One region of the Nonomuraea sp. NPDC048892 genome, then DNA from elsewhere that is predicted to be linked to it. Evidence: riboswitches for the same ligand, from Rfam matches in the RefSeq annotation. Region 1 holds a riboswitch; the other holds the start of a gene.
The links. A riboswitch is a leader RNA that binds a small molecule or an ion and turns the genes downstream of it on or off. The one in region 1 is predicted to bind glycine.

Region 1 (4,800 bases):
GCAGACCTCGGTGATGCTCTCCTCGTACACGCCGTGCGTGGACGGGTACGTCACCATGATCGCGGCCAGCGCGTCCCGATGCTTGTCGATCTTGGCGTCGAGGTCGGCCAGGTCGATGTTGCCGTCGTCGTCGCAGGCCACGACGACGACCCGCATGCCGGCCATGACGGCGCTGGCGGCGTTGGTGCCGTGGGCCGAGGACGGGATGAGGCAGACGTCGCGCTCGCCCTGGCCCTGGTCGCGGTGGTAGGCGCGGATGGCCAGCAGCCCGGCGAACTCGCCCTGCGAGCCGGCGTTCGGCTGGAGGGAGACGGCGTCGTAGCCGGTCACCTCGGCCAGCCAGCCCTCCAGCGTGCCGATGAGCTCGCGGTAGCCCTCGGTCTGCCCGGCGGGCGCGTACGGGTGGATCGCGGCGAACTCGGGCCAGGTGATCGGCTCCATCTCGGTGGTCGCGTTCAGCTTCATCGTGCAGGAGCCGAGCGGGATCATGGAGCGGTCGAGAGCGATGTCCTTGTCCTGCAGTTTGCGCAGGTAACGCAGCATCGCGGTCTCGGAGTGGTGGGCGTGGAAGACCGGGTGGGTCAGGTACGCGCTCTCGCGCAGGAGCTCGGCGGGCAGCGCGTCGGGGGTGTGCTCGGGCTCGGCCCCGCCGTCCGGGGAGATCCCGAAGGCGGCCCGCACCGCGGCCACCTCGGCGGCGCCGGTCTTCTCGTCGCAGGCGACGGAGACGTGGTCGTCGTCCACCTGCCAGAGGTTGACGCCCCGCTCGGCGGCGGCGGCCACGACCTCGGCGGCCCGGCCGGGCACGCGGGCGAGCACGGTGTCGAAGAACTCCTGGTGCACGATCTCCACGCCGCCCTCGCGCAGCCCGGCGGCCAGCGCGCCGGCGTGGCGGTGGACGCGGTGGGCGATGCGGCGCAGGCCCTCGGGGCCGTGGTAGACGGCGTACATGCCGGCGATGACGGCCAGCAGGACCTGGGCGGTGCAGATGTTGCTGGTGGCCTTCTCGCGGCGGATGTGCTGCTCGCGGGTCTGCAGGGCCAGGCGGTAGGCGGGGTCGCCGTCGGCGTCCACCGACACGCCCACCAGGCGGCCGGGGAGCTGGCGCTGCAGCCCCTCGCGTACGGACATGTAGGCGGCGTGCGGCCCGCCGAACCCGAACGGCACGCCGAAGCGCTGTGAGGAGCCGATGGCGATGTCGGCGCCCAGCTCGCCGGGGGCGGCGATGAGCGTCAGGGCCAGCAGGTCGGCGGCGGCCACGACCAGCGCGCCGGCCTCGTGGGCGGCGGCGGCCACGGCGCGGAAGTCGCGCAGCCGGCCCGAGGCGCCGGGGTACTGCACGAGCACGCCGAAGCATTCGGGCAGCTCGCCGTCGAGCGGGTGCTCCACCAGCGTGATGCCGAGCGGCTCGGCCCTGGTGGCGAGCACAGCCTTGGTCTGGGGCAGCGCGTCGGCGTCCACCACGAACACGGAGCTCTTCGACTTGCCCGCCCGGCGGGCCAGCGTCATGGCCTCGGCGGCGGCGGTGGCCTCGTCCAGCAGGGACGCGCCGGAGACGGGCAGGCCGGTGAGGTCGGAGACGACGGTCTGGAAGTTCAGCAGCGCCTCCAGGCGCCCCTGCGAGATCTCCGGCTGGTACGGCGTGTAGGCGGTGTACCAGCCCGGGTTCTCCAGCAGGTTGCGGCGGATGACGGCGGGCGTGACGGTGTCGTAGTAGCCCAGGCCGATCATCGAGGTGAGCACGCGGTTGCGCCCGGCCAGGGCGCGCAGCTCGGCAACGGCCTCGGCCTCGCCGATCGCGGCGGGCAGCTTGAGGCGGTCCTTGACCCTGATGGACTCGGGCACGGCCACCGCCACCAGATCCGCCACGGACTCGAAGCCCACGGCTTCGAGCATGCGCTGCTGCTCGGACTCCGACGGGCCGATGTGCCTGGACGAGAACGGCGGAGCTGACAGATCGGTCATGGGTGTGCCTCCCGAGGCTGTGGAGACCGGCGCCAGGGCGCGGGCGAGTGCCGGATCTCCCCCTCTGTCAGCGCGGCCGCACGACGTACGTGCTACCGCGACCTGAGAGCTTCACCCCCGGTGGGGCTTGCACCGTCGGTGAGGCGCCCCTGGCGGGAGCGCCTGCTTTCCAGAGTCGCCTCGCCCGAGCGGTACAGGATGCCTGAGAGATTCCGGGGAGGGTTGCTCCTTCGGCGCCCCGGCGCCGCGATGGGCCCGGGGACTCTCCCGCACGGGGTCGTCAGCCTTGCTGTCCTAGATTACACCGCTACGCCCCATTAGCCGGTCATCGGACCGTCGCGTGCGTGTTCCCTGGGGATTCAGCGCTCCCAGGCGCCCTCTCGGGAGGTGGCCGCGGGGCCCCGCATTCCCAGGGGCCTGCGCGTCATACCGGGGATCGGAGTCCCCTCTTCCGGCATCCCGGCCCTCGTGGAGCCGGGTGCCCTCAGCCGGTGCGGCGGGCGCGTCGCCTGCGGGCCAGCTCGTCAGCGGGATGGTCGGCCGGGACGGTGTCCTCGACCGCCGCGCGTTCCCCCGGCAGCTCCGCGAGGGAGCCCTCGACCTCACGCCAGACCCGGCCGAGCGCGATGCCGAACACGCCCTGGCCGCCCTGGAGCAGGTCGATCACCTCGTCGGCCGAGGTGCACTCGTAGACGCTGACGCCGTCGCTCATGAGCGTGATCTGCGCGAGGTCACCGACCCCGCGGTCACGCAGGTGCTGCACGGCCGTACGGATCTGCTGCAGCGACACTCCGGTGTCGAGCAGCCGCTTGACGACCTTGAGCACCAGGATGTCGCGGAAGCTGTAGAGCCGCTGCGATCCCGAGCCCTGCGCGGCTCTTATCGTGGGCTCCACCAGACCGGTGCGTGCCCAGTAGTCGAGCTGCCTGTAGGTGATGCCGGCCGCCGCACAGGCCGTCGGCCCGCGGTATCCGATGTCACCCGGCAGCGTCCTGGGTTGCTGGTCGAAGAGCAGACCCTGCTCTCCGGCACGCTGCCGCGCGCTCTCGCGCCGTACCGGATCTTCCTGGCCGGCCGTCTTTCCCTCGCCGCTGCTGACCGCCACGCGGACCTCCGGCTTTCTCTCATCCCGTGGCCTGATCTGGGGGTTCGTAAAAGGCGACCACGGGTTTCACTTGCACCGTAGGACCGTGACCATGCGCAGTCAACGATCCGGCTCGGCGCGTCGTGAAGCGTAAATGCACTGAAATACCTACCCCGCCCTGCCGAAGTCTTCGGGAGTGATCGTGTCAAGGAACTCCCTGAACTTCTCCACCTCGTCCTCCTGGTCGTCCGGGATGATGACCCCGGCTTCCTGGACGACCTCCTCGCTGGCGAAGATGCGGGCCCCGGTGCGCAGCGCGAGCGCGATCGAGTCGGACGGCCGCGCGCTCACCTCCACGCCGTTGGAGAAGACCAGGTCGGCGAAGAAGATGCCGTCACGCAGGGCGACGATGTTGACCGCGCGCAGCCCGACGCCGAGCGCGCTCAGCACGTCTCTGAACAGGTCATGGGTGAGGGGCCGCGGCGGCGGCTCCTCCGCCTGGGCCAGCGCGATGGCGGTGGCCTCGGTCATGCCTATCCATATCGGAAGGAACCGCTCCCCGTGTGCCTCCTTGAGCAAGACGATCGGCTGATTAGTGGGCATTTCAACTCGTACGCCCACGACCTCCATCTGCAACACGGGCTGCTCCGTATTCCTGACCGGTCACCCGGCACAGCTCTTCGGTCATCACTTCTGCTGACATGGCTTCTTCAATTCAACGTAACACCCGGCAGGCCTCGAATGTGCCCGGGCCTGGCAGCTCGCGACGCTCTCAACGCCCCAGGACCGAGCGGACGCCCGTGCGTACAAGGGATGCGTGCAGGTCGAGCAGCAGGGCGGTCAATTCCCTGGCCACCTCGTCGGCCTCGCCGATGGCGCCGGGGGCGCGCCGCTTGAGTATCGGGGCGACGGTCTGCTCGACGAGCCCGGCCTCGCGCTCGGCCGCGGCCCTGACCGCCCGCAGGTGGCGGGCGTGCAGGCCGAAGCGGGACAGGGCGCCCACGGCGCGGGCCACCTTGAGCGCCTCCTCGTCGTAGCGCCTGGCCACGGGCACGAGCAGGCCGTAGTCCTCCAGCTCGGCGAGCGTCTCCTCGTCGATCTCGGCGGCCTCGAGCAGCTCGGCCCGGTCGAGCCTGACCTCCTGCGCCTGCCGGACCTCGCGTGGCCGGCCGAAGCTCTCGGCCATCCGGTCCTTGATCACCCGCAGCGGGAGGTAGTGGTCGCGCTGCTCGGTGAGGATGAAGCGCAGCTGCTCCACGTGGAGGTGGGTGAACTTGCGGTAGCCGGAGGGGCTGCGCTCCGGCTCGATCAGCCCCTCGCCCTCCAGGAACCTGATCTTGGAGATCGTGACATCGGGGAACTCGCCCTGCAGGAGCGCGAGCACCTCCCCGATGCTCATGTGCGACCGTGCCGCCTGAGAACTCACGCGACCGCCTCCCGTGGCCGCGGGCGTGCGGAGGCCGTGTCCATGGGTCTCTCGCTCCGCCCGCTCATACCCCGGGGTTGCCTCGCATCAGGAAGACGAGGCGGAACTTGCCGATCTGCACCTCGTCTCCGGAGTGCAGGGGGACCTCCTCGATGCGCTCCCTGTTGACGTAGGTGCCGTTGAGGCTGCCCACGTCGCGCACGGAGAACTGGCCGCCGCGGTGGCGGTAGAACTCGACGTGGCGGCGGGAGACGGTGATGTCGTCGAGGAAGATGTCGCTCTCCGGATGACGCCCCGTGGTAGTCAGCTCCTTGTCCAGCCGGAA
Region 2 (4,800 bases), on a different contig from region 1:
AGGCCGGGGTCGTCCACGACGGCCTGGTTGACCTCCACGATCTCGCCGCCGACCGGCGCGTAGATCTCGTTGACGGACTTGGTCGACTCCACCTCGCCGACGGAGTCGCCCCGCTCGATGGTCGAGCCGACCTCGGGGAGCTGCACGTAGACGACATCACCAAGGGCCTCGGCGGCGAAGGCCGTGATGCCGACGGTCACGGTGAGGCCGTCTTCGAGGCCGGCCACCCACTCGTGCTCCTTGGTGTAGCTCAGGTCGTCAGGGATGTTGCTCACTTGTTCCTCCTGTAGAAGGGCAGCTCGACCACGTCCATAGGTTCATGGCTGCCCCGGATGTCCACGGCCAGGCCTGTTTCCGCGCCGGTGTCCACGTAGGCCATCGCGATCGGCTTGCCCAGGGTCTGGGAAGGCGCGCCGCTGGTGACCACGCCGACGACGGCGCCGTCTTTCGTGACCGGGTAACCGTGGCGCGGCACCCGGCGGCCCCGCGCGACCAGGCCGACGAGCCGGCGTCGCGGCGTGTCGTCCTTGACCGCCTCGAGCGCCGCCCTGCCGACGAAGTCACCGGGCTTGTCGAATTTCACCACCCGGCCCAGCCCCGCGTCGAACGGGGTGAGCCCGGCGTGCAGCTCGTTGCCGTACAGGGGCATGCCGGCTTCGAGCCTGAGCGTGTCGCGGCTGGACAGGCCGGCGGGCTTGAGCCCGTACGGCTCCCCGGCCGCCGTGAGGGCGTGCCACAGCGGCACCGCGTCGTCGTTGGCGACGAACAGCTCGAACCCGTCCTCGCCGGTGTAGCCGGTACGGGCGATGAGGGCCTGCCGGCCGTCCACCACGCCGGGCAGCCCGGCGTAGTACTTGAGCCCGGCGAGGTCGGCGTCGGTGAGCGTGGCCAGGATCTCCTGCGAGCGGGGCCCCTGGACGGCGATCAGCGCGTACTGGTCGGACCGATCCTCGACGACCACATCGAACGCTTTAGAGCGAATTGTCAGCTCATTTCCGACTTTTTCATAGTTCGAGGCGTTGGCCACGACCATGAACTCCTCGTCCCCGAGCCGGTAGACGATGAGGTCGTCGAGCACCCCGCCGCGCTCGTCCACGATCATGGTGTAGCGCGCCCGCCCGGGCGCCAGCGCCGACAGATGCCCGACCAGCGCGTGGTCCAGCGCCTGGCCGGCCTGCGGCCCGGTCAGGAAGATCTCTCCCATGTGGGACAGGTCGAACAGCCCGGCCGCCTCGCGCACGGCCTTGTGCTCCGCGGACTCGCTGCCGTACCGGAGCGGCATGAGCCAGCCCGCGAAGTCGGTGAGCGTGGCGCCGAGGCTCTCGTGAACGTCTCGTAGCGGTGTCGGTCGGGACATTGGTCGCACCTCAGGACAGGGTTGGATGCCAGGATCCTCCCCCTCTGTCATCGATGCCTGAGAGCTTCGCCCGACTTTTGCCGGACTTTCACCTTCGGCGAGGCCCATGGGCCTGCTTTCCAGAGGTCACCCTTAGCCGTGCGGTCCTTTGCCTTGAGAGGTTTGCGGGGAGGGCTTGCTCCTTCAGGGACCCTGACCGGCTGTCAGGGTGCTCTCCCGCACGATGCGTCGGTGATTGCCGCCAGCCTAGTGCCGTCCGGGGGTCGTTGTCGCGTCCAGGGCAGTCGTGACCCGCCGCCGGCGCACGCGTCTCAGCAGGCGGACACCAGCGCGTCGAACAACGCGTGGCCCTCCGCCATCTCCGCGTGCCACTGCACGGCCACCACGAAAGCCGCGTCCAGCTCGACGGCCTCGATCGTGCCGTCGGCGCTCGTGGCCGTGACCGCCAGGCCGGGGGCCAGGCGATCGACGGCCTGGTGATGGTAGTGCGGGACCGCCACCGGCTCCTCGCCCAATGCCTTCGCCAGCCGGGTGCCCGGCACGACGTTCACCGGCAGGTCGCCGAACCGGCCGGGCCCTGGGCAGTGGTCCGTGTGGCCGACCACGTCGGGCAGGTGCTGGTGCAGGCTGCCGCCCAGGGCCACGTTGAGCACCTGGAGGCCGCGGCAGATGCCCAGGTAGGGCAGCCCGGCGTCCAGGGCCGCGGCGAGCAGGGCGAACTCCGCCTCGTCGCGGAACCGCCTGACGTAGCCGATCCGCTCGTGCGGGGCGGCGCCGTACCTGGCCGGGTCGATGTCGCCGCCCCCGGCCAGGATCAGCCCGTCCAGGCCGCGCACGACGGAGGCGGGCGCGCCGGCCGGAGGCAGCACGACCGGCTGGCCGCCGGCCCGCACGACCTGCTCCACGTACGCGTACGGCAGCAGCGCGGCCGTCGTGTCCTGCCACACCGTGAACGAGGCGGGCTCGACGTAACAGGTGATGCCGATGACGGGACGACGCACCATGACCCCCTTAGAGCGGTGTGACGTAGGCACCGGAGATGCCGCCGTCCACCAGGAACTCGCTGCCGGTGATGAACGAGGCGTCGTCGCTGGCCAGGAACGCCACCGCCGCCGCGATCTCCGACGCCTCCGCGAAGCGGCCCACGGGGACGTGCACCAGCCGCCGCGCCGCCCGCTCGGGATCCTTGGCGAACAACTCCCGCAGCAACGGCGTGTTCACCGGTCCCGGGCACAGGGCGTTGACCCTGATGCCCTCCCTGGCGAACTGCACGCCCAGCTCCCGCGACATCGCCAGCACCCCGCCCTTGGACGCGGTGTAGGAGATCTGCGAGGTGGCCGAGCCCATCACCGCCACGAAGGACGCGGTGTTGATGATCGAGCCCTTGCCCTGGCGGCGCATGTACGGGATCGCGTGCTTGCAGCACAGGTAGACGCTGGTCAGGTTCACCTCCTGGACGCGGCGCCAGGCGTCGATGCCGGTCTCCAGGATCGAGTCGTCGTCGGGCGGCGAGATGCCGGCGTTGTTGAAGGCGATGTCCACGCTGCCGTAGGTGTCGTGCGCCGTGGCGAACATCCGCACGACGTCGTCCTCGCTGGTCACGTCGGCCCGTACGAACAGGCCGCCGACCTCGGTCGCGGCCTTGACCCCCGCCTCCTCGTCGATGTCCGCGCAGACCACCTTGGCGCCCTCCTCGGCGAAGCGGCGGGCCGTGGCCAGCCCGATGCCGCCGCCCGCGCCGGTGATGACCGCCACCCGATCCTGCAACCGCTGCATGTGTGTCACTCCGATGAGATGAAGACGTTCTTGGTCTCGGTGAAGGCGGCCAGGGCGTCCGGGCCGAGCTCCCTGCCGAGGCCGGACTGCTTGAAGCCGCCGAACGGGGTCCAGTAGCGGACGGAGGAGTGGGAGTTGACCGACAGCGCGCCCGACTCGACCGCCCTGGCCACGCGCAGCGCCCGGCCGACGTCGCGGGTCCAGATCGAGCCGCTCAGGCCGTAGGGGGTGTCGTTGGCGATCCGCACGGCCTGCGCCTCGTCCTCGAACCTGACCACCGACACGACCGGGCCGAAGATCTCCTCGGTGAACGCGCGGTCCGTCAGCTCGGGGGTCAGCACCGTCGGCGGGAACCAGAAGCCCTTGCCCTGGGGGCAGGAGCCCTGCAGCCAGGGGGTGCCCTCGACGAAGCCGCGGACCCGGTCGAGGTGCTCGGCGCTGATCAGCGGGCCCATCTCGGTGCTCTCGTCACGCGGGTCGCCGACCTTGACGTCCTGGACGGCCGGGGCGAGCAGGGCCATGAATGCGTCGTACACGGACGACTGGACGAGGATCCTCGACCGGGCACAGCAGTCCTGGCCGGCGTTGTCGAAGACGGCGCAGGGGGCGGTGCGGGCGGCCTTGTCCAGGTCGGCGTCGGCGAAGACGATGTTCGCCGACTTGCCGCCCAGCTCCAGCGTGACCCGCTTGACCTGGCGCGCCGCCTTGGCCGCGATCTCCTTGCCCACCTCGGTCGAGCCGGTGAACACGATCTTCGCCACGTCGGGGTGCTCGACCAGGCGGGCTCCCGCGACCTCCCCTGCCCCAGGCAGCACCTGGAGCACCCCCTCGGGGAGGCCCGCCGCCAGGGCCAGCTCGGCCAGCCTCAGCGCGGTCAGCGGAGTCCACTCGGCCGGCTTGACGATCACGGTGTTGCCCGCCGCCAGAGCCGGGGCCATGCCCCACGTCATGATCACCATCGGGAAGTTCCACGGCACGATGATCCCCACGACGCCCATCGGCTCCTGGAACGTCAGGTTCACCCCACCGGGCACCGGGATCTGCTTGCCGTGGTCGCGCTCAGGCGCCCCGGCGTAGAAGTGCAGTACGTCGCGGACGTTGCCGGCCTCCCAGCGGGCGTTGGCGACGGTGTGGCCGGCGTTGGCCAGCTCAAGCCCCGCCAGCTCCTCGCCGTGCGCGTCCACCAGGTCGGCGAAGCGGCGCAGCAGCCGCGCCCGGTCGCCCGGGGCCACCTCACGCCACGTCGCGTACGCCTTCCTGGCACGCTCCACGGCCCGGTCGACCTCGGCCGCGTCGCAGAGCTCGACGTCGGCCAGGACGTCCTCGGTGGCCGGATTTACGATCTTCATGCGCCCCCGTCACATCCGCTCGAAACCACGGAACAGTTCCCAGTCCGTCACCGCCGCGTCGTACGCGGCCAGCTCCACCCGCGCGTTGTTCGCGTAGTGGTCGACCACGTCCTCCCCGAACGCCTCCTTGGCCAGCTTCGACCCCTCGAACAGGGCCAGCGCGTCGCGCAGCGTGTGGGGCACGGTCTCGGCCCCGCTGACGTAGGCGTTGCCGGGGCACGGGTCCTCCAGCGGCAGCTCGGCGTCGATGCCGTGCAGGCCGGCCGCGATCAGCGCCGCCACCGCCAGGTACGGGTTCACGTCGCCGCCCGGCACCCG

Region 2: another riboswitch for glycine. It lies ahead of gcvT (glycine cleavage system aminomethyltransferase GcvT); the one in region 1 lies ahead of gcvP (aminomethyl-transferring glycine dehydrogenase).

The regions. Positions count from the first base shown of each region.
Region 1 is NZ_JBEZFZ010000002.1:699,592-704,391, reverse strand. Features, by position in the region: gene gcvP (aminomethyl-transferring glycine dehydrogenase) at 1-1,965, opposite strand, end outside; glycine riboswitch at 2,145-2,245, opposite strand; gene AB0C28_RS08535 (MerR family transcriptional regulator) at 2,450-3,070, opposite strand; gene AB0C28_RS08530 (bifunctional nuclease family protein) at 3,218-3,688, opposite strand; gene AB0C28_RS08525 (MerR family transcriptional regulator) at 3,822-4,448, opposite strand; gene AB0C28_RS08520 (FHA domain-containing protein) at 4,540-4,800, opposite strand, start outside.
Region 2 is NZ_JBEZFZ010000013.1:178,855-183,654, forward strand. Features, by position in the region: gene gcvH (glycine cleavage system protein GcvH) at 1-275, opposite strand, end outside; gene gcvT (glycine cleavage system aminomethyltransferase GcvT) at 272-1,357, opposite strand; glycine riboswitch at 1,489-1,586, opposite strand; gene AB0C28_RS34935 (gamma-glutamyl-gamma-aminobutyrate hydrolase family protein) at 1,669-2,361, opposite strand; gene AB0C28_RS34940 (3-oxoacyl-ACP reductase) at 2,369-3,133, opposite strand; gene AB0C28_RS34945 (aldehyde dehydrogenase family protein) at 3,139-4,482, opposite strand; gene AB0C28_RS34950 (glutamine synthetase family protein) at 4,492-4,800, opposite strand, start outside.